DNA from 3 places in the Streptomyces sp. NBC_01244 genome. Region 3 is predicted to be linked to each of the others. Evidence: riboswitches for the same ligand, from Rfam matches in the RefSeq annotation. Region 3 holds a riboswitch; each other region holds the start of a gene.
What was found. A riboswitch is a leader RNA that binds a small molecule or an ion and turns the genes downstream of it on or off. The one in region 3 is predicted to bind cyclic di-AMP.
Positions count from the first base shown of each region.

Region 1: linked by a shared signal. The riboswitch ahead of OG247_RS31245 (M23 family metallopeptidase) and the one ahead of OG247_RS17225 (transglycosylase family protein) in region 3 are both predicted to bind cyclic di-AMP.
Region 2: linked by a shared signal. The riboswitch ahead of OG247_RS36105 (M23 family metallopeptidase) and the one ahead of OG247_RS17225 (transglycosylase family protein) in region 3 are both predicted to bind cyclic di-AMP.

Region 1 covers NZ_CP108488.1:6,950,836-6,959,454, forward strand. Annotated here, with positions in the region: gene OG247_RS31225 (restriction endonuclease) at 1-1,079, opposite strand, end outside; gene OG247_RS31230 (DNA gyrase/topoisomerase IV subunit A) at 1,197-3,653, opposite strand; gene OG247_RS31235 (M16 family metallopeptidase) at 3,902-5,263, shown strand; gene OG247_RS31240 (M16 family metallopeptidase) at 5,284-6,651, shown strand; cyclic di-AMP (ydaO/yuaA leader) riboswitch at 6,891-7,050, shown strand; gene OG247_RS31245 (M23 family metallopeptidase) at 7,063-7,857, shown strand; gene OG247_RS31250 (GntR family transcriptional regulator) at 8,072-8,619, shown strand, end outside.
Region 2 covers NZ_CP108488.1:8,112,192-8,120,810, reverse strand. Annotated here, with positions in the region: gene OG247_RS36115 (SGNH/GDSL hydrolase family protein) at 1-622, opposite strand, end outside; gene OG247_RS36110 (winged helix DNA-binding domain-containing protein) at 732-1,886, opposite strand; gene OG247_RS36105 (M23 family metallopeptidase) at 1,954-2,937, opposite strand; cyclic di-AMP (ydaO/yuaA leader) riboswitch at 2,940-3,136, opposite strand; gene OG247_RS36100 (tyrosine-protein phosphatase) at 3,482-4,303, shown strand; gene OG247_RS36095 (aspartate aminotransferase family protein) at 4,323-5,705, opposite strand; gene hpnH (adenosyl-hopene transferase HpnH) at 5,702-6,736, opposite strand; gene OG247_RS36085 (phosphorylase family protein) at 6,742-7,431, opposite strand; gene shc (squalene--hopene cyclase) at 7,431-8,619, opposite strand, start outside.
Region 3 covers NZ_CP108488.1:3,883,021-3,889,250, forward strand. Annotated here, with positions in the region: gene OG247_RS17200 (hypothetical protein) at 1-21, shown strand, start outside; gene OG247_RS17205 (Ppx/GppA phosphatase family protein) at 91-1,032, opposite strand; gene OG247_RS17210 (DUF501 domain-containing protein) at 1,029-1,619, opposite strand; gene OG247_RS17215 (FtsB family cell division protein) at 1,660-2,148, opposite strand; gene eno (phosphopyruvate hydratase) at 2,248-3,534, opposite strand; gene OG247_RS17225 (transglycosylase family protein) at 3,896-4,591, opposite strand; cyclic di-AMP (ydaO/yuaA leader) riboswitch at 4,594-4,765, opposite strand; gene OG247_RS17230 (transglycosylase family protein) at 5,042-6,199, opposite strand.

The DNA.
Region 1 (8,619 bases), 3.1 Mb from region 3:
TCCGGCCGCGCGGACAACTGCCCGCCCAGCCCCTCCACCAGGCAGTCCACCGCGCTCACCAGCTCCAGCCGCAGCCCGGTGAAAGCGGACCGCGCCGCCGACACCGAGGCCAGTACGAGCTGCGCTTCCCGTCCCGTCACCGGATCGTGGGCGTCCACGAATCCGTTGACGACGACCGACTCCAGCACGCCGAACTCGTCGGCGGCGTACAGATCGCGCACCACCAGCAGCACGCACTGCGCCAGCAGGTCCCGGTAGACCGCCCGCCGCTGCGTGGCCGGGCGGGCCGTCTCCTTGTCCTGGTCCGTGCTCGGCACGTACCGCACCGACTTGGCCTCCGGCACCACCTCGTAGCCGGGCAGTTCCCAGTCCAATACGAGCTGGCGCCGTGCGGGGTCGTAGGCCGCCGACACCTGTCGCGGTAGGTTCTCCGGCCAGCCGGCCGAGGCGTACAGGGCCGCCGAGAAGTACTCCACCGCGGCCTCCGCGTCGCCCGCGCGCAGCGCCCCGGCCAGCTCGGTGAGCCCGCCGTTGTGCCCGCGGATCCCGGCGAGCTGCTCGGCCGCCCAGCGGTCGTACTGCTGCCGGTACGCCGCCAGCTGCTGCCTCCGCTGGGCCTCCGCGGCCTGAGCCTCTTGCCAGGCCTGGGTGTACCGGGCGTGCGCCTCCCGCTCCGCTTGCGCCCGCCGGTTCGAGCCCAGCGTCCAGCCGCTGCTCTGCTGCTGGAAGTGGTGCAGCTGCGGCAGCGGTACGGGGTGTGCCAGGGTCCCGGGATCGAAGGGTTCGAGCCGCTCGGGCCTGACGAGGTCGGCCAGCCGGAACGCCGGGGCCCGGCAGCCGGCGGCCAACAGCCCCTGCAGGGCCGCGACCTGGGCATCGAGCTGCTCGGTCGCCCGCCGGGCCTCGGCCTCGCGGTGCTGTTTGTGGGCGGCCTGCTGCTGGCGCTGACCCCGGGCCACGTCCCGTTCGTACGTCCGCTGCCGGCGTTCGGCCTCACGCTGCTGGATCAGCTGCGTCTGCTGCGTCCGGCGCTGGGCTTCCGCCCAGTCACTGATCAATCCGCCCGCCCGACGACTCATCAGTTCTGTGTCTCCCCGCCCCACCCGACAGTGCCAAGAGGGAAAACACTAGTCGCCATTCGGGTGGTACGTCCGCCCAGTCGTCACGGCAGCACCACCCGAATGACCTGCAACCTCCTACAGCGCCGCACCCGCCAGCGCCGCGACCACGGACGGCAGCGCCGTGCCCGAGCCGTCACGGCGCGGGTCCACGGCCGGCAGCAGGGCCGGAGTGCCGTTCGCCGCCGCCGCGCGGACCGGGGATGCGCCCGCCCAGGCCAGCAGCAGGACGTCCTCGCCCTTCAGGAAGCGCTGGCAGCGCACGCCGCCGGTGGCCCGGCCCTTGCGCGGGTACTGGTCGAACGGGGTCAGCTTCCCGGACTGCATGGAGTCGTCCAGCGTCCCGTGCGAGCCCGCCACCGTGAACACCACGGCCTCGCGCGCCGGATCCACCGCCGAGAAGTGGATCACCTTTGCGCCGTCCGCGAGCTTGATGCCCGCCATGCCGCCCGCCGGGCGGCCCTGCGGACGGACCTGGCCCGCGGGGTAGCGCAGCAGCTGGGCGTCGTCGGTGACGAAGACGAGGTCTTCCTCGCCCGTGCGCAGCTCGACCGCTCCGATGATCCGGTCACCGTCCTTGAGGGTGATGACCTCCAGCTCGTCCTTGTTGGCCGGATAGTCCGGCACGACCCGCTTGACCACGCCCTGCTCGGTGCCGAGCGCCAGACCCTGCCCGGACTCGTCCAGCGAGGTCAGGCAGATGACCTTCTCGTCGGGCTCCAGCGCGGAGAGGAACTCCGTGACCGGGGCGCCTCCCGCCAGGTTCGGCGCGGCGTGGGTGTCGGGCAGTTGCGGCAGGTCGATCACCGCCAGCCGCAGGAGCCGCCCGTACGAGGTGACCACGCCGACGTCCGCCCGCGCGGTGGCGGCGACCTGCGAGACGATCAGGTCGTGCTTGGCGCGCGCACCGCCCTCCTCCTCGGGGAGCGGGTCGGCGTTCGGCGTGCGGGCGAGCAGCCCGGTGGAGGACAGCAGCACCCGGCACGGGGTGTCCTCGACCTCGAGCGGGACCGCCGCGACCGCCGTGCCCGCCGACTCCAGCAGCACCGTACGGCGCTCCGTGCCGAACTTCTTCGAGACCGCGGCCAGTTCCGCCGAGACGAGCTTGCGCAGCTCGCTGTCGGAGTCGAGGATCCCGGTCAGCTCGTCGATCTCGCCGGCCAGCCGGTCGCGCTCGGACTCCAGCTCGATCCGGTCGAAGCGGGTGAGCCGGCGCAGCGGGGTGTCCAGGATGTACTGGGTCTGGATCTCGCTCAGCGAGAAGCGCTCCATCAGGCGCTCCTTGGCCTGCGCGGAGTTGTCGCTGTCCCGGATGATCCGGATGACCTCGTCGATGTCGAGGAGCGCCACGAGCAGGCCCTCGACCAGGTGCAGGCGGCCCTGCCGCTTCCCGCGGCGGAACTCGCTGCGCCGGCGCACGACCTCGAAGCGGTGGTCGAGGTAGACCTCCAGCAGCTCCTTGAGGCCGAGCGTCAGCGGCTGCCCGTCGACCAGCGCGACGTTGTTGATGCCGAAGGTCTCCTCCATCGGCGTCAGCTTGTACAGCTGCTCCAGCACGGCCTCGGGGTGGAAGCCGTTCTTGATCTCGATGACCAGGCGCAGGCCGTGCGAGCGGTCCGTGAGGTCCTTGACGTCCGCGATGCCCTGGAGCTTCTTGGAGCCGACCAGGTCCTTGATCTTCGCGATGACCTTCTCGGGGCCGACCGTGAAGGGCAGTTCGGTGACGACCAGCCCCTTGCGGCGCGGGGTCACGTCCTCCAGGGCCACCGTGGCGCGGATCCGGAAGGTGCCGCGACCGTTTTCGTAGGCGTCCTTGATGCCCGAGAGGCCCACGATCCGGCCGCCGGTGGGCAGGTCGGGACCCGGTACGAAGCGCATCAGCGCTTCCAGGTCCGCCTCCGGGTAGCGGATCAGGTGGCGGGCGGCCGCGATGACCTCGCCGAGGTTGTGCGGGGCCATGTTGGTGGCCATGCCCACGGCGATGCCGGACGCGCCGTTGACCAGCAGGTTCGGGTACGCCGCCGGCAGGACGACCGGTTCGCGCTCCTGGCCGTCGTAGTTCGCGGCGAAGTCGACGGTGTCCTCGTCGATCCCGTCCGTCATCAGCGAGGCGGCGTCGGCCATCTTCGACTCGGTGTACCGCATCGCGGCCGGGGGGTCGTCGTTGCCGAGCGAGCCGAAGTTGCCGTGGCCGTCGACCAGCGGGAGCCGCATGGAGAAGGGCTGCGCCATGCGCACGAGGGCGTCGTAGATCGACGCGTCGCCGTGCGGGTGCAGCTTGCCCATGACCTCGCCGACGACACGGGCGCACTTCACGTACCCCCGGTCGGGGCGCAGGCCCATCTCGTTCATCTGGTAGACGATGCGCCGGTGCACCGGCTTCATGCCGTCGCGGGCGTCGGGCAGGGCGCGGGAGTAGATCACCGAGTACGCGTACTCGAGGAAGGAGCCCTGCATTTCGTCGACGACGTCGATGTCGAGGATCTTCTCCTCGAAATCCTCCGGCGGCGGGGTCTTCGTGCTGCGGCGGGCCATCGCTGCGCGGCTCCTTAACCAAGAATCGGGATGAGCTGAGCTCTCACGGGGTGGGGGTGGGACGGGGCTGGGACGGTCGGGCGGGCGGTTTCGGACAGGGGTGACGCGGACCATTGTGGCCCGAGGCACCGACAACGCCGACTCCGACCCAGGACTGGGCCGGGAACTTCTCCGCGCCCCGACGCGCTTGCATACAGTGGCAGGTCTGACAGGAATCTTTGCATCGCGATCGAAGGGACCACATGCCCATGGGTCACACGGCCACAGCTCACGCAGGCTCCGGCGGCCTCACAGCGACCGAGCACCGGCTGGCCAACGGCCTGCGCGTGGTGCTGTCCGAGGACCACCTGACCCCGGTCGCCGCGGTCTGCCTCTGGTACGACGTCGGCTCGCGCCACGAAGTCAAGGGACGTACGGGCCTGGCTCACCTCTTCGAGCACCTGATGTTCCAGGGCTCGCAGAACGTCTCCGGCAACGGCCACTTCGAACTGGTCCAGGGAGCCGGCGGCTCCCTCAACGGGACCACCAGCTTCGAGCGGACCAACTACTTCGAGACGATGCCGACCCACCAGCTGGAGCTCGCGCTGTGGCTGGAGGCCGACCGGATGGGCTCGCTGCTGGCCGCCCTGGACGACGAGTCCATGGAGAACCAGCGGGACGTCGTCAAGAACGAGCGCCGCCAGCGGTACGACAACGTCCCGTACGGCACGGCCTTCGAGAAGCTGACGGCCCTGGCCTACCCGGAGGGCCACCCGTACCACCACACCCCGATCGGTTCCATGGCCGATCTGGACGCCGCGTCCCTGGAGGACGCGCGCACGTTCTTCCGTACGTACTACGCGCCCAACAACGCGGTGCTCTCGGTCGTCGGCGACATCGACCCCGAGAAGACGCTCGCCTGGGTCGAGAAGTACTTCGGCACCATCCCCGGCCACGACGGCAAGCAGCCGCCGCGCGACGGCTCGCTGCCCGAGATCATGGGGGAGCAGCTGCGCGAGGAGGTCGTCGAGGAGGTCCCGGCCCGCGCGCTGATGGCGGCCTACCGGCTCCCGCACGACGGCACCCGCGAATGCGACGCCGCCGACGTGGCGCTGACCGTCCTGGGCAGCGGCGAGTCCTCCCGGCTCCACAACCGCCTGGTGCGCCGCGACCAGAGCGCCGTAGCGGCCGGTTTCGGCATGCTGCGCCTCGCCGGGGCGCCCTCGCTGGGCTGGCTGGACGTCAAGACCTCCAGCGGGGTCGAGGTACCCGCCATCGAGGCGGCCGTCGACGAGGAGCTCGCGCGGTTCGCCGCCGAGGGCCCGACGGCCGAGGAGATGGAGCGCGCGCAGGCCCAGCTGGAGCGCGAGTGGCTGGACCGGCTGAGCACGGTGGCGGGCCGCGCCGACGAACTGTGCCGCTTCGCGGTGCTGTTCGGCGACCCACAGCTCGCCCTGACCGCCGTCCAGCGCGTCCTCGACATCACCGCCGAGGAGGTGCAGGCCGTGGCCGCGGCCCGACTGCGCCCCGACAACCGCGCGGTGCTCGTCTACGAGCCGATCGCGGCGGAAGACACCGACGAGACCGAAGAGACCGACGCGAGCGACGAGAACGAGGGGGCGGAGCAGTGAGCGACACCGCAGCCGTCACGATGACCTTCCACCCGCGCCCCGAGGCCGGCGAGCCGCAGCCGTGGGCCTTCCCGGCCCCCGAGCGCGGGGTACTGGCCAACGGCCTGACCCTGCTGCGCTGCCACCGCCCGGGCCAGCAGGTGGTCGCGGTCGAGATCAACCTCGCCGCCCCGCTCGACGCGGAGCCCGAGGGCCTCGACGGCGTGGCCACGATCATGGTCCGTGCCCTGTCCGAGGGCACCGACAAGCGCTCCGCCGAGGAGTTCGCCGCCGAGCTGGAGCGCTGCGGCGCCACCCTCGACGCGCACGCCGACCACCCCGGCCTGCGGGTCTCCCTGGAGGTCCCGGCCTCCCGCCTGCACAAGGCGCTGGGCCTGGTCGCCGAGGCGCTGCGCGCACCGGCCTTCGCCGACGCCGAGGTCGACCGGCTGGTGCGCAACCGGCTCGACGAGATCCCGCACGAGAGCGCCAACCCGCAGCGCCGCGCCGCCAAGCAGCTCTCGAAGGAGCTCTTCCCGGCCTCCCTGCGGATGTCCCGCCCGCGCCAGGGCACCGAGGAGACGGTCGCCCGCATCGACTCCGCGGCCGTACGCGCCTTCTACGAGGCCCACGTGCGCCCCGCGACCGCCACCGCGGTGGTCGTCGGCGATCTGACCGGAATCGACCTGGACGCCGTCCTGGCCGACACCCTGGGCGCGTGGACCGGTGACACCACCGCCCCGCGCCCGGTCCCGCCGATCACCGCCGACGACACGGGCCGCGTGGTCATCGTGGACCGGCCCGGCGCGGTCCAGACGCAGTTGCTGATCGGCCGCATCGGCGCCGACCGGCACGACCGGGTCTGGGCGCCCCAGGTGCTCGGCACGTACTGCCTGGGCGGCACCCTCACCTCCCGGCTGGACAAGGTGCTGCGCGAGGAGAAGGGGTACACGTACGGCGTGCGCGCCTTCGGCCAGGTGCTGCGCTCCACCGCCGACGGCAAGGGCGCCTCGATGCTGGCCATCAGCGGCTCGGTGGACACCCCGAACACCGGCCCGGCCCTGGACGACCTCTGGACGGTGCTGCGCACCCTCGCGGCGGGCGGCCTGACCGACGCCGAACGGGACGTGGCCGTGCAGAACTTGGTGGGCGTGGCCCCGCTGAAGTTCGAGACGGCGGCCTCCGTCGCGGGCACGCTCGCCGACCAGGTCGAGCAGGAGCTGCCGGACGACTACCAGGCGCAGTTGTACGCGCGGCTCGCCGAAACCGGGACCGTGGAGGCCACTTCGGCGGTCGTCAGCGCCTTCCCGGTGGACCGGCTGGTCACCGTGCTGGTCGGTGACGCCTCGCAGATCGCGGAGCCGGTGCGGGCCCTGGGGATCGGCGAAGTGACCGTGGTCACCAACTGACCGTCCGTTGACTGCCGGCGGGGCGCCAACTGACCGGCCGTACAAGGGTTTCGGGCAAGGGGCCCTGGTGGATTGCCCACCAGGGCCCCTTTCGTCTGCATTGTCCCTTTAGTGGTGTGGTTGCTTGTATGTGGTGTGGCGTACGCAACAAAAGGGCGTGTCTGTTTGGTGATTGGCTGATGATCCGCCTAGCGTCGGCCGTGCTGTTCGTCAGTTGTAACCGCCGCGTCCGCGGCACCGGACAGCGATCGCCGAGTCCCCGTCAGGCGCGAGCCTGGGGAGCCGGGGACCCACTTGTGTCCCTGGGGTGAATCGGACCGCCTCGCAAGAGGGGGCCCGTAGGAGACCTTCCTGCTCCGAACCCGTCAGCTAACCCGGTAGGCGAGAGGGAAGGAAAGGATCAGCCCCTTCATGGCGTTTGGCAGTAGTGCCGCCGGCAAGCACCGTGGTCCGAGCCGTATGAGCCGCAGGACCGCCGGCTACGCCGGCATAGCCGCCCTCGCCGCCACTGGCGTCGTCGGCTCCCTGGCCGGTCCCGCGTTCGCCGCGGACCAGTCCCCCTCCGTCGAGGACACCGGCGCCCTCAACACCATCGTGGTGGCCGACGAGCTCGCCGGTGACGTCGAGGCCCAGGCCCAGTCCCAGCAGCGCGCGGCCGATGCCGCCGCCGCCAAGGCGCAGGCGGAGGCCGACGCCCGGCAGCGGGCCGCCGAGGCCAAGGCGAAGGCCGAAGCGCAGGCCAAGGCCGAGCGCGAGGCCGCCGAGCGCGCCGCCCGCGAAGAGGAGCGCAAGCGCCTCAACACCTTCGTGTCGCCGCTCGACAACACCTACGTCAGCACCCAGTACCACGCGGGTGGCGGCATGTGGTCCTCCGGCAGCCACACCGGCATCGACTTCCGCGCCGCCTCCGGCACCGAGGTGCACGCCGTGGGCCTCGGCACCGTGGTCGAGGCGGGCTACGGCGGCGCGTACGGCAACAACGTCGTCATCAAGCACGCCGACGGCACGTACACCCAGTACGGCCACATGTCCTCGCTGAGCGTCTCCGTCGGCCAGCAGGTCACCCCGGGCCAGAAGATCGGCCTGTCGGGCTCCACCGGCAACTCCAGCGGCCCGCACCTGCACTTCGAGGCCCGCACCGGCGCCGACTACGGTTCGGACATCAACCCGGTCACGTACCTGCGCTCGCACGGCGTCACCGTCTGACCCGCTCGCCCCACCGCACGTCTTCCGCGAAGGCCCCGGCTCTCTTCGAGCCGGGGCCTTCGCGCATCTCGCCGTGGCCTTCTCGTCGTGGGCTTCGCGCTCCGCGTTCCGCGTTCTGTGAATGTTTCGTATTTCCGGCCGCCCTCGGAAATTATCGTGTGTTGCAATAGAGTCGCAACGCGCACAGTCATACGAAAAAGGCGGAGGTCCGGTCTTGCGTATTCCCGCGCACACGGTATGCACAGCGATCCGCGACGACATCGTCTCCGGGGTGTTCGGGCCCGGCGGCCGGCTGACCGAGGAGGTGCTGGCCCGCCGGTACGGAGTCTCGCGCGTTCCGGTGCGCGAGGCGCTGCGCACGCTGGAGTCCGAGGGGTTCGTGACCACCAGGCGGCACGCGGGCGCCTGCGTGGCCGAGCCGACCGAACAGGAGGCGGCCGACCTCCTGGAGCTGCGGATGCTCCTGGAGCCCCTCGCGGCCGCCCGGGCGGCCAGGCGGCGCAGCGAGGCCCACCTCAAGGTGCTGCGCGGCCTGGTCAGGCTGGGCCAGGAGCGGGCCAGGAGGGGGCAGGGGGAGGATCTGCGCTCCCTGGGCGGCTGGTTCCACGAGACGCTCTCCCAGGCCTCGGGCAGCCCCGGGCTGATCGCGCTGCTCACCCAGATGCGCCACAAGGTGGCGTGGATGTACGTGGTGGAGGCCCCGGTGCGGCCCGTGGAGTCCTGGGCGGAGCACGGCGCGATCGTGGACGCGGTGGCCCGGGG
Region 2 (8,619 bases), 4.2 Mb from region 3:
CCTGTACGGATTTCAGCGACCAGAGGTCCAGTACGGGGCACTCGTACCGGTCGGCGATCGAGCGGACGTGCGCGCTGAACGTCGCGATCTTGCCCCGCATGTGCTTGAGGACCGGCACGTCCCGGGTGTCGAAGCCGGTGGTGATCACGACCAGGCCGACGGATCCGGCGAGGTCGCGCACGGCCGCCTCGTACCGTTCGGCCACGTCGTCCGGATCGCTGCCGGGCCGGATGATGTCGTTGCCGCCCGCGCAGAAGGTCACCAGGTCGGGTGCGAGCTCCTTGGCCCGGGGGACCTGCTCGGCCACGATCTGGTCCAGCAGCCGACCCCGTACGGCCAGGTTCGCGTAGCGGAACCCGCCGGAACCGGCGTACTCGCCGGAGTCACCCGACGCGCCGGAAGCTCCCGCCCCGCCGGGCGCCCCTGATTCTTCGTTTCGCTCCTCGCGCCGGTCGGCCAGGAGGACGGCCAGCCGGTCCGCCCAGCCGAGGTAGGTGCCCCCCGGTCCCGGGTCCCCCACGCCCTCGGTGAAACTGTCCCCGAGCGCCGCGTACGAGCCAATGGTCTTGGTCTTGGATGTCGTCGTCGCTGCCACGGGACCCCATACTTCACCGTGGATCATGACCTACGCGACCGTAGCCAGGGCCTTACGGACCGTGATCTTCACCACCCCCCGGGCGGGGAATAAGAAAGGTGGGACCGGGACCCCCCTCCGGTCCCGGCCCCACGGCTCAGACGAGCAACCGGGTTTCGGCGCTCGGTAGTTTGCTCCACCAGTGGCCGTACCGCCGGTAGACCTCCGGTTCGCGGTCGGCCAGGAGGGCCGTCAGCGCGCGGGCCTCGCCCGCGAGCGCCTCCCAGACCTCCTCCGGCAGGGGGTGGAAGGCGGTCGCCTCGATCCCGCCGCCGGGCCCGGCCGGGCGCCACACCCCGGCGACGTGCCCGTCGACCAGCAGGGTCGCCAGGGTGTCGCCGTTCATCCGCGCGACGAGCTTGCGGTACTGCGGCGGGACGATGCGGCTCCGGTCGAAGTACGCGAGCAGCACGCTGTCCCACATGGCCATCAGCCGGGGCGGCGCCGGCGTGTCCTGCGCCGGGCGCGGTGCGCCCTGGACGTCGAACAGCTCCTCGCCGTCCGGCCCCTCCAGCCGGTCGAGCCTCCCGGAGAGCTCCAGCACCTGCAGCGCCTGGCGGACCCTGGCCCGCTGGACCAGGGAGAACTGCGCCACGTCCGCCGCCGACGCCGGCCCGAACCCCTCCAGGTAGCGCAGGACCAGCGTCCGCAGGGATTCCTCCGACGCCTCCGGGTCCGCCGGTACCGTGCGCGGCCGGCGCGGGGGCGCGACGTAGGACGGCCGCTCCCCGAACGACCACGGCGCGGCGGTGGGCGCGTGCAGGAGCGGTGCGTACTGCCGCAGCCCCCACCACGCTCCGGGCCGCGGCGCCGCTCCCAGCCGGTGACCGAGCCAGTCCTCGCACTCCGCCGTCGTACGGGGCCGGTCGGCGAAGTCCAGCAGCTGCGGCACGAGGACGTCGGCGTCCGCGGCCGTCAGCCCGGAGTCCGTGAAACGGGTCCCGAGCCGGGCGGCCCGTACGGAGGGCTGCACGGCCTCCCGGAAGGCCGGGTAGTCCTCCGCGTGCACGGCGTGCAGGGTCAGCCGCATCAACGTCGACTTGACGACCGCGCGCCCCGTGAAGGCGGCGTCGAGGTCTGCCGGGTCGAAGCCGGCGAGCCGGTTCCACAGCGCGAGGTACGGCGAGGCGGCGTGCTGCGCCTGCAGGGCGACCACCCGGCGCACCGCGTCACCCACGTCCATCGCCTCGCGCCCCAGCAGCAACTGCCGTGCGAGCGTGGAGCGGTTGAGCTCCCCCGCGCTGACCTTCATGCCATGACCGTCCCGTCCCCTGTCCGAACGGGCAGCCTAACCGGCACCTCCGACAGCGCCTCGGATTTCAGATGCTGACGCCCTTCGACCGCAGGTAGGCCAGCGGGTCGATGTCCGAGCCGTACGAGGGACCGGTGCGGATCTCGAAGTGCAGGTGCGGGCCGGTCACGTTGCCCGTGGCACCGGAGAGGCCGAGGGTCTGCCCGGCGGTGACGCTCTGACCGGTGGAGACGGAGAGCTGGGAGAGGTGCGCGTACTGGCTGTAATTGCCGTCGTCGTGCCGGATGACGACCTCGTTGCCGTACGAGCCGCCCCAGCCGGCGGAGACCACGGTGCCGGCGCCGACCGCCTTGACGGTGGTGCCGGTGCTCGCGGTGAAGTCGACACCGGTGTGGTAGCCGCTGGACCACATGGAGCCGGCGGTCTTGTAGGCGGTGGACGGGCCGCCGCTGACCGGGGCGACGAAGCCGGTCGACGCGGAGCCGCCCTGCTGCTTGGCGGGCGCCTTGGCGGCGGGCACGGCCTCGTCGGAGGAATCCGACGAATCGACAGAAGCGGAGGAATCAGAGGAATCGGGGGAACTGGAAGAACCGGAGTAAGCGGACTTCTTGGCCGGCTTCGGCGCTTCGGCCGGCGCGGACTCGGCCGCCGCGGCCGGAGCCGAGCCCTTCGCGCCGAGCGTGAGCTCGAGGCCCGGGTGGATCAGCGACGGGTCGGTGCCGACGGCCTCGAGGTTGTCCGCGTAGAGCTGCTCCCAGCCACCGGCGAGGTGCTGACGCTCGGCGATCTTGGAGAGGTGGTCGCCCGGCACCACGGTGTAGACGGTGGGGGCGGCCTGCACGGCGGCGGGCGCGGCCGCGGCCCGGAAGGCCACGGTCTGCGGAGCCTGGACCGGAGCGGCGGCGGGCGCCGCGGCCGGGACACCCGCGGCCTGGGCGCCGGTGGCGCCGAGCAGCGGAAGCGCGAGGGCCGCGCCACCGGTGCCCGCGACGGCGAACCCACGGGATATCGAGCGGGACTTGGGACGGCGGTGCTTACCCGTTCCGGACATGGCGAATTCCTCTCCGACGCCTGCGAGGTGAGCTGTCGGGTTCGGACTGGAGATGTCCGGCGGTGTATGTGCCGGTGAACAGCACATGCACGGCTTCACCCCGAGCTGTCCCGTTGTAAAGATCCCGAAGGAGCTCCGGAACAGCGGCTTACCTGGTTCCCCCGCTCCTGCCGCGCGCGTGAATAGTCGGGTGCGGTTTCCGGACGGCGGCAGGATTAGGCGGTCCATCCGGATCGATCGCGAAGGTAATCGAGCCCGGCCGCACGGAACAAGTCCCGAATTCCCCGACGGATTCCCAGTGATGATGGACCGACGGAATTACGGTCACCCTGCGTCCATTCCCCTCCCCCAACAGCCGTCCGGACAGGGGAATTCGCCATTCGCGATCAGGCACTCACGGTCACCGTATGATCTGGCTCACGGGGACGTGTCCGATCTCGCCTCTCGCTATGGCAAGTTGGCCACAAGTGGCGTAATTCGGACACGAGCGACGGTGAGCGACGAAGAGCGACGACGACCGCACGGAAAACACGGAGGAGCCCCTGTGACCCAGCAGATACCCCAGAGCCCCCACACCGATCCGGCCGCGCCGGAAGCGGCACTGACCGGAGTGCGCAACTTCCGCGACGTGGGCGGCTTGCCGACCACGGAGGGCCGAAGGGTCAAGTCGGGACGACTCTTCCGAAGCGGACATCTGGCGCATGCCACCGAAAGCGACGCGGAATTCCTGGGGTCGCTCGGACTGCACACCGTCTTCGACTTCCGCAACGGCGCCGACCACGCGCTGGAGGGTGCGGACGTGGAGCTGCCCGGGGTGCTCAAAGTCAACATTCCGCTGTCGGATCCGGCCGACGGCAGCGAGTTCTGGAAGATGGTCCGCGACGGGGACCTGGCGCAGCTCCGCGAGATCCTGGGCGAGGGCAAGGCCGCCGCGCGGATGTCCCGTTCGTACCGGACGATGATCCGGACCCGTACCGCCGAGCACAGCCGGGTCGTGCACGCGCTCGCCGAGGACAGCGTCCCGGCGCTCATGCACTGCGCCGCCGGGAAGGACCGGGCCGGTCTGTCGATCGCCGTCACCCTGCTCGCGCTGGGCGTCGAGCGGGAGGCGATCCTCGCGGACTACCTGGAGTCGAACGCCCCGCACAACCGATACCGGGTCCGCCGGGGCAGCGACTCCCCCGAGGCCCGCGCCCCCGAGGTGATGGAGCTGCTCGCCCCGCTCTTCGACGCCCGCGCCCCGTATCTGACCACGGCCTTCGACACCATCGACGAGGAGTGGGGCGGGGTGGAGCGCTACCTCGCCGAGGGCCTCGGGCTCACGCCCGAGACCCTCGGCCGGCTCCGCGACCGGCTGCTGGACTGACGTCCGACGAGGTGGGCCGTCAGCGGTTCGCGACGGCCTGCCTCACCAGGGTCCGGCCGAAGTCCCACATCAGCGCGCCGCCGCCGTGGGCCTCGTCCATGACCGCGCGGAAGGCGCCGACGAACCGGTCGACGTCCGCCTCGTTCACGATCAGCGGCGGGATCAGCTTGATCACCTCCAGGTGGTCGCCGGAGACCTGCGTGAGGATCCGGTGCTTCTGCAGCAGCGGTACCACCACCATCTGCGCGAACAGGCCCTTGCGCGCCGCCTGCAGCATGCTCCAGCGGCTCCGCAGCCCCAGTGAGGACGGCCGGCCGAACTCGATGCCGATCATCAGCCCGCGTCCCCGTACCTCGTGGAGCAGTTCGTACTCGTCCACGAGCGCGGCGAGCCGCCCGCGCAGCAGGTCGCCCATGGCGCGGGCATTGGCCACCACCTGCTCGTCCTCCATGACGGACAGGACGGCGAGCCCGGCCGCCATCGCCTGCGCGTTGGAGCCGAAGCTGGCGGAGTGGACGAGCACCCGGTCCATGGAGGAATAGACCTTCTTGAAGATCCAGTCCTTGCCCAGGGTCGCGCCGACGGGCACGTAGCCGCCGGAGAGCGCCTTGGCCACACAGACCAGGTCCGGTTCGACTCCGGCCTCGTGCTGGTAGGCGTAGAAGTCGCCGGTCCGTCCGAGGCCGGTCTGCACCTCGTCCGCGATCAGCAGTGCTCCCCGCCGGTGCAGCAGCTCCTGCGCGGCGAGCAGGAACCCGGGCGGGGCGGCGAGCACCCCCTTGCCCTGGATCGGCTCCACCACGAAGGCCGCGACGTCGCCCTTCTTCAGCTCCCGCTCCAGCGCGGCCAGGTCCCCGAGGGCGACCTTGGTGTCCGGCAGCAGCGGCGCGAACCCGTCGCGGAAGCCGGCCTCGCCGTTGACCGAGAGCGAGCCCGTGGTGAGCCCGTGGAAGGCGTGGTCGCAGTAGAGGACCCTGGGGCGCCCGGTGGCGTACCGGGCGAACTTCAGGGCGGTCTCCACCGCCTCGGTGCCGCTGTTGCCGAAGAAGACCCGGTCCAGGTGCGGACTGTGGGAGAGCAGCTTCTCCGCCAGCAGCCCGGGCAGCGGCTGGCAGTCGAAGCGGGTCAGGTCGGCGAGCTGGGCATCCAGCACGTCGTGCAGGGCCTGTCTGACCACCGGATGGTGGCGGCCCAGGCCCATCACTCCGAAGCCGGCCAGCATGTCGAGGTAGTCGTTGCCCTCGGCATCCCAGAAGTGGGCCCCCTCGGCCCGCTCGTAGACCTTGTCGAAGCCGATGGTGTGCAGCATCCGGGGCAGCTGGTGGTTGAGGTGGCGGGCGTGCAGTTCGTACCGCTCGCCACCCCGCTCGGCCAGCAGGGCACCGAGATCGAAGCCGGTCATGCCGACTTGTCCCGGTTCCCGCCCCCCACGGTCTCGCGGACCGCCCGCAGCGACTCCTTCAGCGACCCCATGGTGGCCAGGACGGCCGTGGGCTCGTACCCGCAGTGCGCCATGCAGTTCGCGCAGCGCGGGTCCTTCCCGCGGCCGTACTTGCTCCAGTCGGTGTCCTCGATCAGTTCCCGGTACGTGGGCACGTACCCGTCGCTCATCAGATAGCAGGGGCGCTGCCATCCGAAGAGCGAGTAATTCGGAATGGCCCAGGCGGTGCAGGGGAAATCGGCTTTGCCTTCCAGGAAGTCCAGGAAGAGCGGGGAGTGGTTGAGCCGCCAGCGCCGCCGGTTACCGCCCGCGAAGGCCTTCTTGAAGAGTTCGCGGGTCTGTTCGACGCCGAGGAAGTGCTCCTGGTCGGGGGCCTTTTCGTAGGCGTAGGCCGGCGAGATCATCATCTCGTCCACCTGGAGATCGTCATTGAGGTAGTTCAGGACCTCGATGATGGTCTGCGGGGTGTCGGTGTTGAAGAAGGTCGAGTTGGTCGTCACCCGGAATCCGCGCTTCTTCGCCTCCTTGATGGCCGCGACCGCCTCGTCGAAGACGCCTTCCTTCGCCACCGACTCGTCGTGGCGCTCGCGCAGACCGTCGATGTGCACGGCGAAGGCGAAGTACGGGGAGGGTGTGAACTTCTCGATCTTCTTGCGGAGCAGCATCGCGTTGGTGCAGAGGAACACGTACTTCCGCTTCGCCACCAACTGGCGCACGATCTCGTCGATCTGCGGGTGCATCAAGGGCTCGCCGCCCGCGATGGACACCATCGGCGCGCCCGATTCCAGCACGGCGCCCACCGCCTGGGCCACGGGCATGCGCTGCTTGAGCACCCCGGCCGGGTGCTGGATCTTCCCGCACCCCTCGCAGGCCAGGTTGCAGGCGTAGAGCGGTTCCAGCTCGACGATCAGCGGGAACTTCTCACGCTTGCGGAGCTTCTGTTCGAGCAGGTACGTCCCGACCCTGATGGTCTGTCGCAGTGGCATGGCCATCTGGCTCACCTCCTGGGGAGCAGCAAAGAACGGTGCCATTCATAAAACGCGGGCAGTACGGCACGCAGTACGCGAAAGGCCGATATTCCCCCGCGAACGGTGCCGATACGGACGAGCTCATGCTCCGGAGCGTCCACGATCACCCGGACGGCCGCAACCGGACGGTCCCGGGCTCCCGGGGCACTCCCGCCCCGGGTCGCGGTCCACAGCGTGGCGGCCGATTCCATGTCGACCCCGATGGCGCCGCCGGCGCGCAGCTGTGCGCGCTCCTGGCCCCGGACGACGTGGTCGGATCCGGTCAGTGCACCGAGGTGTACGGTCCGGCCGGGTACGGCCCGGGCCAGCGCCTCGGCGAGCAGGGCGGTACCGGCGCAGGCGACCGTGCCGCGCGGGTCCCGGGTCTCCTCGGCGACGATCAGGTCGCCGGGGCTCATGCCGGGCAGCAGCCCGGCACAGAATCCGGTGGCGAGCACGGCGGCGCCGTGCAGCTCCGGCTCGGCCAGCTTCCGGCCCACGGCGCGCTCGGCCGCGCGCGGGCCCATGCCGGTGCGCAGGACCTCGTGGCGCTCGGGCGCGCCCCGCTCCCGGCCGCCGCGGTACGGGGCGCTGCGCAGGGCGGTCCGTTCGATGCGCAGCGCGCAGGCGATCAGCAGCGGCGGCGGGGCGGCCACGGCCGCGGCCGCGGGGCCGGTCATCAGGCCTCCCTGGGGGAGGGGGCCGCGTGCGGGAGGGCGGCGGGATCCGCGTACCGCCCGCCCGGGCCGAACGGTTCTCCGTACAGGTAGCGGCCGAGCGCGGTGAGCGGGAAGACCTGGCGGTACAGGTGGTAGTTGATGGAGAAGTCCCAGGGGAAGCCGGTACCGGTGAAGTACGGCTCGTCCCAGGTGCCGTCGGAGCGCTGGGTGGAGACGAGGTAGCCGATCCCCCGTTCCACGGACGGCGCGTCGCGCTCCCCGGCCGACAGCAGGGCCATCAGCGCCCACGCCGTCTGCGAGGCGGTCGAGGCGCCCTTCCCCGCCCAGGACGGGTCCTGGTAGGAGCGCTGGTCCTCGCCCCATCCCCCGTCCTCGTTCTGTACGGATTCCAGCCAGTGCACGGCCCGCCGGATCGCGGGGTGCGAGGGGGAGAAGCCGGCGGCGGTCAGGGCCGGGACCACGGAGCCGGTGCCGTAGACGTAGTTGGTGCCCCAGCGGCCGAACCAGCCGCCGTTCGGGTCCTGTTCGGCGAGGAGCCAGGCGATGCCGCGCCGGGTCCGCGCGTCGCCCGCCCGGCCCTCGACGGCGAGCATCTCCACCACGTGGGCGGTGACGTCGGCCGAGGGCGGGTCGATGACCTCGCCGAAGTCGCAGAAGGGCAGCTTGTTGGGGAAGGGGCTGGTGTTGTCGGCGTCGAAGGCGCCCCAGGCGCCGTTCTTCGACTGCATGCCGAGGTTCCAGGACACTCCCCGGGCGATGGCGCCTTCCATGCGCGCCGGGTCGGGATGCTTGACGCGGCGCAGAGCGAGGACGACCTCGGCAGTGTCGTCGATATCGGGGTAGTTGTCGTTGTGGAACTCGAACGCCCAGCCGCCCGGGGCCAGTTGGGGCCGGCGCACGGCCCAGTCCCCGCTGCGCACGATCTCCTCGCCGAGCATCCAGTCGGCGGCTTTGACCAGGGCGGGGTGGTCGGGACGCAGTCCCGCGTCGGCCAGGGCGATGGCCGCCAGGCAGGTGTCCCAGACCGGGGACTGGCAGGCCTCGATCATGCGGGCGCCGTCCGCGCGCCAGACGGCGAAGCGGTCCAGCGACTCCAGTCCGGCGCGCATCACCGGGTGCCGGAGGTCGTAGCCGAGCAGGTGCAGGGCGATGACGGAGTACACGGCGGGCGGCTGGATGCCGCCCCAG
Region 3 (6,230 bases):
CCGGTCCGGCTGGACGGGTGATGGTTCGGACGTGACGGTGCCCCCGGCGGGATCCGCCGGGGGCACCGTCACGTGCGCTCGAATCGGTCGTCAGGCGATGGACCAGGCGATGCCGTCGAGGATGTCGTGCTCCGAGACCAGGACCTCCGAGGCGCCGATCCGCTCCATGATCGCGAGCAGGACCAGGGCGCCCGCGCCGATCACGTCGACCCGGCCCGGGTGCATCACCGGGATGGCCGCGCGCTCGGCGTGCGTCAGCGTCAGCATCCGCTCGCTGACCTCGCGGACCGTCTCGTACGGGATCCGGGAGTGGTGGATCCGCGCCGAGTCGTACGCCTCCAGGCCCAGCGCGATCGCGGCGACCGTGGTCACCGAACCGGCCAGCCCCACCAGGGTGCGCGCCTCGGCCAGCGGGACGCTCTCGCCGGCCAGGTCCAGCGCCGCCTCGATGTCGGCCCGTATCGCGGACACCTGTTCCCCGGTCGGCGGGTCCGTGACGACCCCGTCCACCGTCAGGTGGCGCTCGGTCATCCGGACACAGCCCACGTCGACGGAGCGGGCCGCCCGGACGTGCCCGGTGCCGACCACGAACTCCGTGGAACCGCCGCCGATGTCCACCACCAGGAAGGGGCGCTCCACGTCCGTGTGGCCGGTCAGCTCACCGGTGGCGCCGGTGAAGGAGAACTCGGCCTCCTGGTCGCCGCTGATCACCTCGGGCTCCACGCCCAGGATGTCCAGGACGCCCCGGACGAACTCGTCGCGGTTCTCCGCGTCCCGCGAGGCCGAGGTCGCCACGAAGCGGATCCGCTCGGCGCCGAGCTCCTTGATGACCGCCGCGTACTCGCGGCAGGCCGCGAAGGTGCGCTCCAGGGCCTCCGGGGCCAGTCGGCCCGTCTTGTCGACGCCCTGGCCGAGCCGGACGACGATCATCCGGCGGTCCAGCTCGATCAGCTCGCCTGTGGCGCGGTCGAGGTCCGCGACGAGGAGCCGGATGGAGTTCGTACCGCAGTCGACGGCCGCGACCCGGGTCACGCGCCCGCCTCCGCCGCCGCGTTCTCGTCGGCCTTCTTCTCTTCGGCCTTCTTCTCTTCGGCCTTCTTCTCGCCGCACGGGGTGACGCAGGCGCCCTTGGCCCACCACTCGGGCAGCATCGCCAGGGCCTCGTCGCCGAACGGGTTCACGCCCGGGCCCGCGGCCAGGGAGTGGCCGACCAGCACGTGCAGGCACTTGACCCGGTCCGGCATGCCGCCGGCGCTCGGGAAGCCCTGGAGCACCTCGATGGCGTCGCGGCGGGTGATGTAGTCCTCGTGGGCGGCCCGGTAGGCGGCGGCCAGCTCCGGGTCCACGGCGAGGCGGGCCTGCATCTCCTTCATCACGCCGTTGGCCTCCAGCGTGCCGATCGCACCGGCGGCCCGCGGGCAGGTCAGGTAGTACAGCGTCGGGAAGGGGGTGCCGTCGGGGAGCCGCGGGGCGGTCTCCACCACGTCCGGCTGCCCGCAGGGGCAGCGGTGCGCGATGGCGCGCAGCCCGCGCGGGGGGCGGCCGAGCTGCTGTTCGAACGCCTCGATGTCGGCGGCGGTCGGCTCGGTCCGGTCGGTCTGGGGCGGGGGCGTCTGCATGCCTGGAGGAAGTCTTTTCGTTCTCGTGGATGGGTGGGACTCAGTCGCCCGGGCGGTCGGCCTTGTCGACGCCGTCCCAGACGTTGGAGTACCAGGGCCGGTCGGTGGCGGTCTGTCCGCCGCGGCGCTGCTCGGCGCCGCCGGCACCGGGGTCGGTCATGATGTAGCTGATCTCCCCCGGCCGGACGAAGTGCAGGTGCTTGCGCGCCTGCTGCTCGGCGTACGCGTTGTCCTGCCAGCGGGCCTTCTCGTCGCGCAGCCGTTCCAGCCGGTCCCGCGCGGAGACGGCGTCCTTCTGCTGCTTCGCGATCTCCGAGCGCTGGGACACGTACTGGCGCATCGGATACGCGAGGGCGACGACCAGGGTACAGAGGACCAGCACGAGCAGGGCGGCCCGGCCGGTGAGCCGGCTGCGGCGGACCTGCCGGCGGGACTGAGAGCGGTACACGTGCGCCGCGGTCCGCTCACCGAGCTGCTTGAGCCTGGTCGCGGTCGAGAACGTGGCGAACCGGTCCCGGTTCCCGGCCATTGATCCGCCTCCCCTATATGCACACGACGCACTACGTCCCCGCACACGGTACGGGACCGAGTGCGGGGACGTAGGGAGGCTTGCGCCCTAAAGGACTGATCAGCCCTTGAAGCGCGGGAACGCGCTGCGACCCGCGTACACGGCCGCGTCGTCGAGGATCTCCTCGATGCGCAGGAGCTGGTTGTACTTGGCGACACGGTCCGAGCGGGCCGGGGCGCCGGTCTTGATCTGGCCGCAGTTCACGGCGACCGCGAGGTCGGCGATGGTGACGTCCTCGGTCTCACCGGAGCGGTGCGACATCATGCACTTGAAACCGTTGCGCTGGGCCATCTCGACGGCGTCCAGGGTCTCGGTCAGCGAACCGATCTGGTTCACCTTGACGAGCAGGGCGTTCGCCGAGCCCTCTTCGATGCCGCGGGCGAGACGCTCGGGGTTGGTGACGAAGAGGTCGTCGCCGACGATCTGGACCTTGGAGCCCAGGCGGTCGGTGAGGGTCTTCCAGCCCGCCCAGTCGTCCTCGAACAGCGGGTCCTCGATGGAGACGAGCGGGTACGCCTCGACGAGCTCGGCGTAGTAGTCGGTCATCTCGGCGGCCGAGCGGGACTTGCCCTCGAACTCGTAGTTGCCGTCCTTGTAGAACTCGGACGCGGCGACGTCGAGCGCGAGCGCGATCTGGGTGCCCGGGACGTAGCCGGCCTGCTTGATGGCCTCGACGATGAGGTCGAGCGCGGCGCGGTTCGACTCCAGGTTCGGCGCGAAGCCGCCCTCGTCGCCCAGACCGGTGGAGAGGCCCTTGGTGTGCAGGACCTTCTTGAGGGTGTGGTAGACCTCGGCACCCCAGCGAAGGGCCTCGGAGAAGGACTCCGCGCCGATCGGGGCGATCATGAACTCCTGGATGTCGACGTTGGAGTCGGCGTGCGACCCACCGTTCAGGATGTTCATCATCGGAACGGGCAGCAGGTGCGCGTTCGGACCGCCCAGGTAGCGGAAGAGCGGCAGGTCCGAGGCCTCGGACGCGGCGTGCGCGACGGCGAGGGAGACGCCGAGGATGGCGTTGGCGCCGAGGGAGCCCTTGTTCTCGGTGGCGTCCAGGTCGATCATCGCCTGGTCGATCAGGCGCTGCTCGGTGGCGTCGTAGCCGACGAGCTCCGGGCCGAGCTGCTCGATGACGGCGAGGACGGCCTTCTCTACGCCCTTGCCCATGTAGCGGTTGGGGTCACCGTCACGGAGCTCTACGGCTTCGAACGCTCCGGTGGAGGCGCCGGACGGGACTGCAGCACGGCCGGTGCTGCCATCGTCGAGGCCCACCTCGACCTCGACCGTGGGATTGCCTCGGGAGTCCAGGATTTCCCGGGCTACGACGACGTCGATGGACGGCACGAGCATCTCCTTCTGGGATGTGACGCTGGGTGTGCGGTGGCATGTCAGGCCGTGGGATGGCCTTGCCGCTTAGAGCCTAACCGCCTCTGGGCACTCGGCCAGCCGACCGCCCGGGGGCTGGGACGAAAAAGGGCCTGAATGCCCCTCTTACAGGACATAGGACCCTTGATCATCGCCCTTCCGGAGGCCCCGTCAGGCCGGGGACATCCGCACACAGCACCGCCCGGCGCGAAGGGGGTTGCGCGCCGGGCGGTGGAATTACGCGGTGGAACTACTGCGTGTCGCGAAAGCGGACACGACCGTTCTCACAGGTTTCAGCCGAGGTTCAGGTTCAGCTTCGGCTTCAGCTCCTGCTTCAGCTCCTGCTTCAGCTGAGCTTGAGCTTCTGACCCGGGAAGATCAGGTCGGCGTCCGTGACGATGTCCTTGTTGAGCTCGAAGAGCTTCTCCCAGCCACCGGACACGTTGTTCGCGTCGGCGATCGCACCCAGCGTGTCGCCGGACTTGACCGCGTAGGAGCCGTTGCCCGTCTTGGGGGCCTCGGTCTTCGCGGCCGGACGCTCGGAGCGGGTGGTCGGAGCCTCGACGCGCTTGGTCTCCTGCTTCGGCGCGGCCTTCTGCTCCTGCTTCGGCGCGGGCTTCGGCTGCGTCTTCGGCTTGGCGGGGGTCTTGGCCGAGCCACCGGTGTAGGAGGAGTTCGACAGGCCCACGCCACAGGACGGCCAGGCGCCCTTGCCCTGGCCCTTGAGGACCTTCTCGGCGATGGCTATCTGCTGCGACTTGGAGGCCTGGTTGGCCTGCGCGGCGTACGCCTTGCCGCCGTACGCGGCCCACGTGGAGGACGAGAACTGCAGGCCGCCGTAGTAGCCGTTGCCCGTGTTGATGGACCAGTTGCCGCCGGACTCGCACGAGGCGACGCGGTCCCACTCGGAAGCGGTCGCGGCCGAGGCGGTGCCCGCGGCCATCAGCGGCGCGGCCACGGCGACACCGGCGACGCCGGCGAGCGTGACGATGCGGACGGCCTTGGAACCGCGACGGTGCTTGCCCTTGCCCGAAAGCAGCATGGAGTTCTCCTCACCGACGCCTACGAGGTGAGCTGTCGGGTTCGGGCGAGTGAGTGCCCGGCCGAGCGACCTAGCGCTTGGCTTAACCCCTAGCCGGCGATGTGACCGTCTCTCAACGGCCGCTACCGGCGCCTACCTTGGTTCCCCCGCTCCTGCCTTCGGCGCTTTACGCGACGAGTGTTCCCTCCGTCCGCCGGCAGGATTCGGCGATGCGGTCGAAGGAGCCCGCGGTGGCGAGCGATTCAGAAGGTAGACAGGTCTCCCCCCGATGTTCAACGAGCGACATCGGGGGGAAACGGTGCCTACTTGCGCTCCCCGGAAGGGTGTTTGCGCAGGTGAGGGCGGGGTTTGCGGAACCCTCCGGGCCGGACACGCCAGTTGACCTGAAGAGACACATGTCTCACTTACAGAAAACGGACAATCAGCTGGTTCCGGGCGCTTCAAGTGTCCTTATTGATGCGTTAGATCCAGGTTCTGACCGGGCTTGATCAGGTCCGCATCGCCGCCGATGACCTGCTCGTTGGCCTCATAGAGACCCTTCCAGCCGCCCTTCACCCCGTTGGCGTCCGCGATCTCGATCAGGCTGTCGCCTTCCTTGACCGTGTACGTGGGGTCCGACGCGGCGTCAGGCGCCGCGGGCGTCTCGACGGCGGCCGGGCCGCGGTGCTTGCCGCCGCCCTCGCTCGCACCGGAGGCCGCCGGAGCGGTCGGGGAGGCGGACTCACCGGGTGCGGCCGGAGTCGTCGGGGCCGTGGGATCAACCGGGTTGGCCGGAAGGGTCGGGTTCGCCGGATTTCCCGGGTTCGCCGGGTTCGCCGGGTTCGCCGGGTCGGACGGAGTCACCGGAGCCGTCGGGTCGACCGGCAGCGTCGGGCCCACCGGCAGCGTCGGATCCACGGACGGCGGTGCGGGAGTGGTGGGGTCCACCGGAGTAGTGGGGTCCACCGGAGTGGTGGGGCTCACCGGAGTGGTGGGGCCCACGGGGGCGGTCGGGTCCGCGGGGCTCGTCGGAGCCGTCGGGGCGCCCGGGAGGCCGGGAGGCGGCGTCTCCGGCTCCGGCAGCGGCATGACGGGCAGTTCGCCCGGCACACCGATCGGATAGTCGGGCAGCACCGAGGCCGACGGGGTCGGGCCCTTCTGCGTCGGGGCCCCGAAGTCCGTGGACTGCCCGCCCGAGCCGGTGTGGGGCACGGAGGCGTCCGGGCGGGACGGAGCCGGGGCGACGGATCCGGAACCGCCGGGCAGGCCCGGGTCCACCTCGGCGGCGGGCGCGTCCTGCGTCAGACCGGCCTGCACCCCGCACAGCGGCCACGCCTGGGGGCCCTGGGAAGCCAGGACCCGTTCGGCCACGGCGATCTGCTGGGAGCGGCTGGCGAGGTCGGCGCGCTCGGCGAAGTCCAGTCCGCCGGCGCTCTTCCACTGCTCCTGGCTGAACTGCAGCCCGCCGTACGCGCCACCGCCGAAGTTGGCGCTCCATGTACCGCCGCTCTCGCACTCGGCGACCTTGTCCCATGTGGAGGTCTCCGCGGCGCTCGCGCCGGTGGCGGCGAGCAGGGGCAGGGCGAGTGCGGTGCCGGTGACTCCGGCGGTGACGACAAGTGCGGGCACTTGTCGGGGGCGTCTGTGGCGGCCGTTCCCG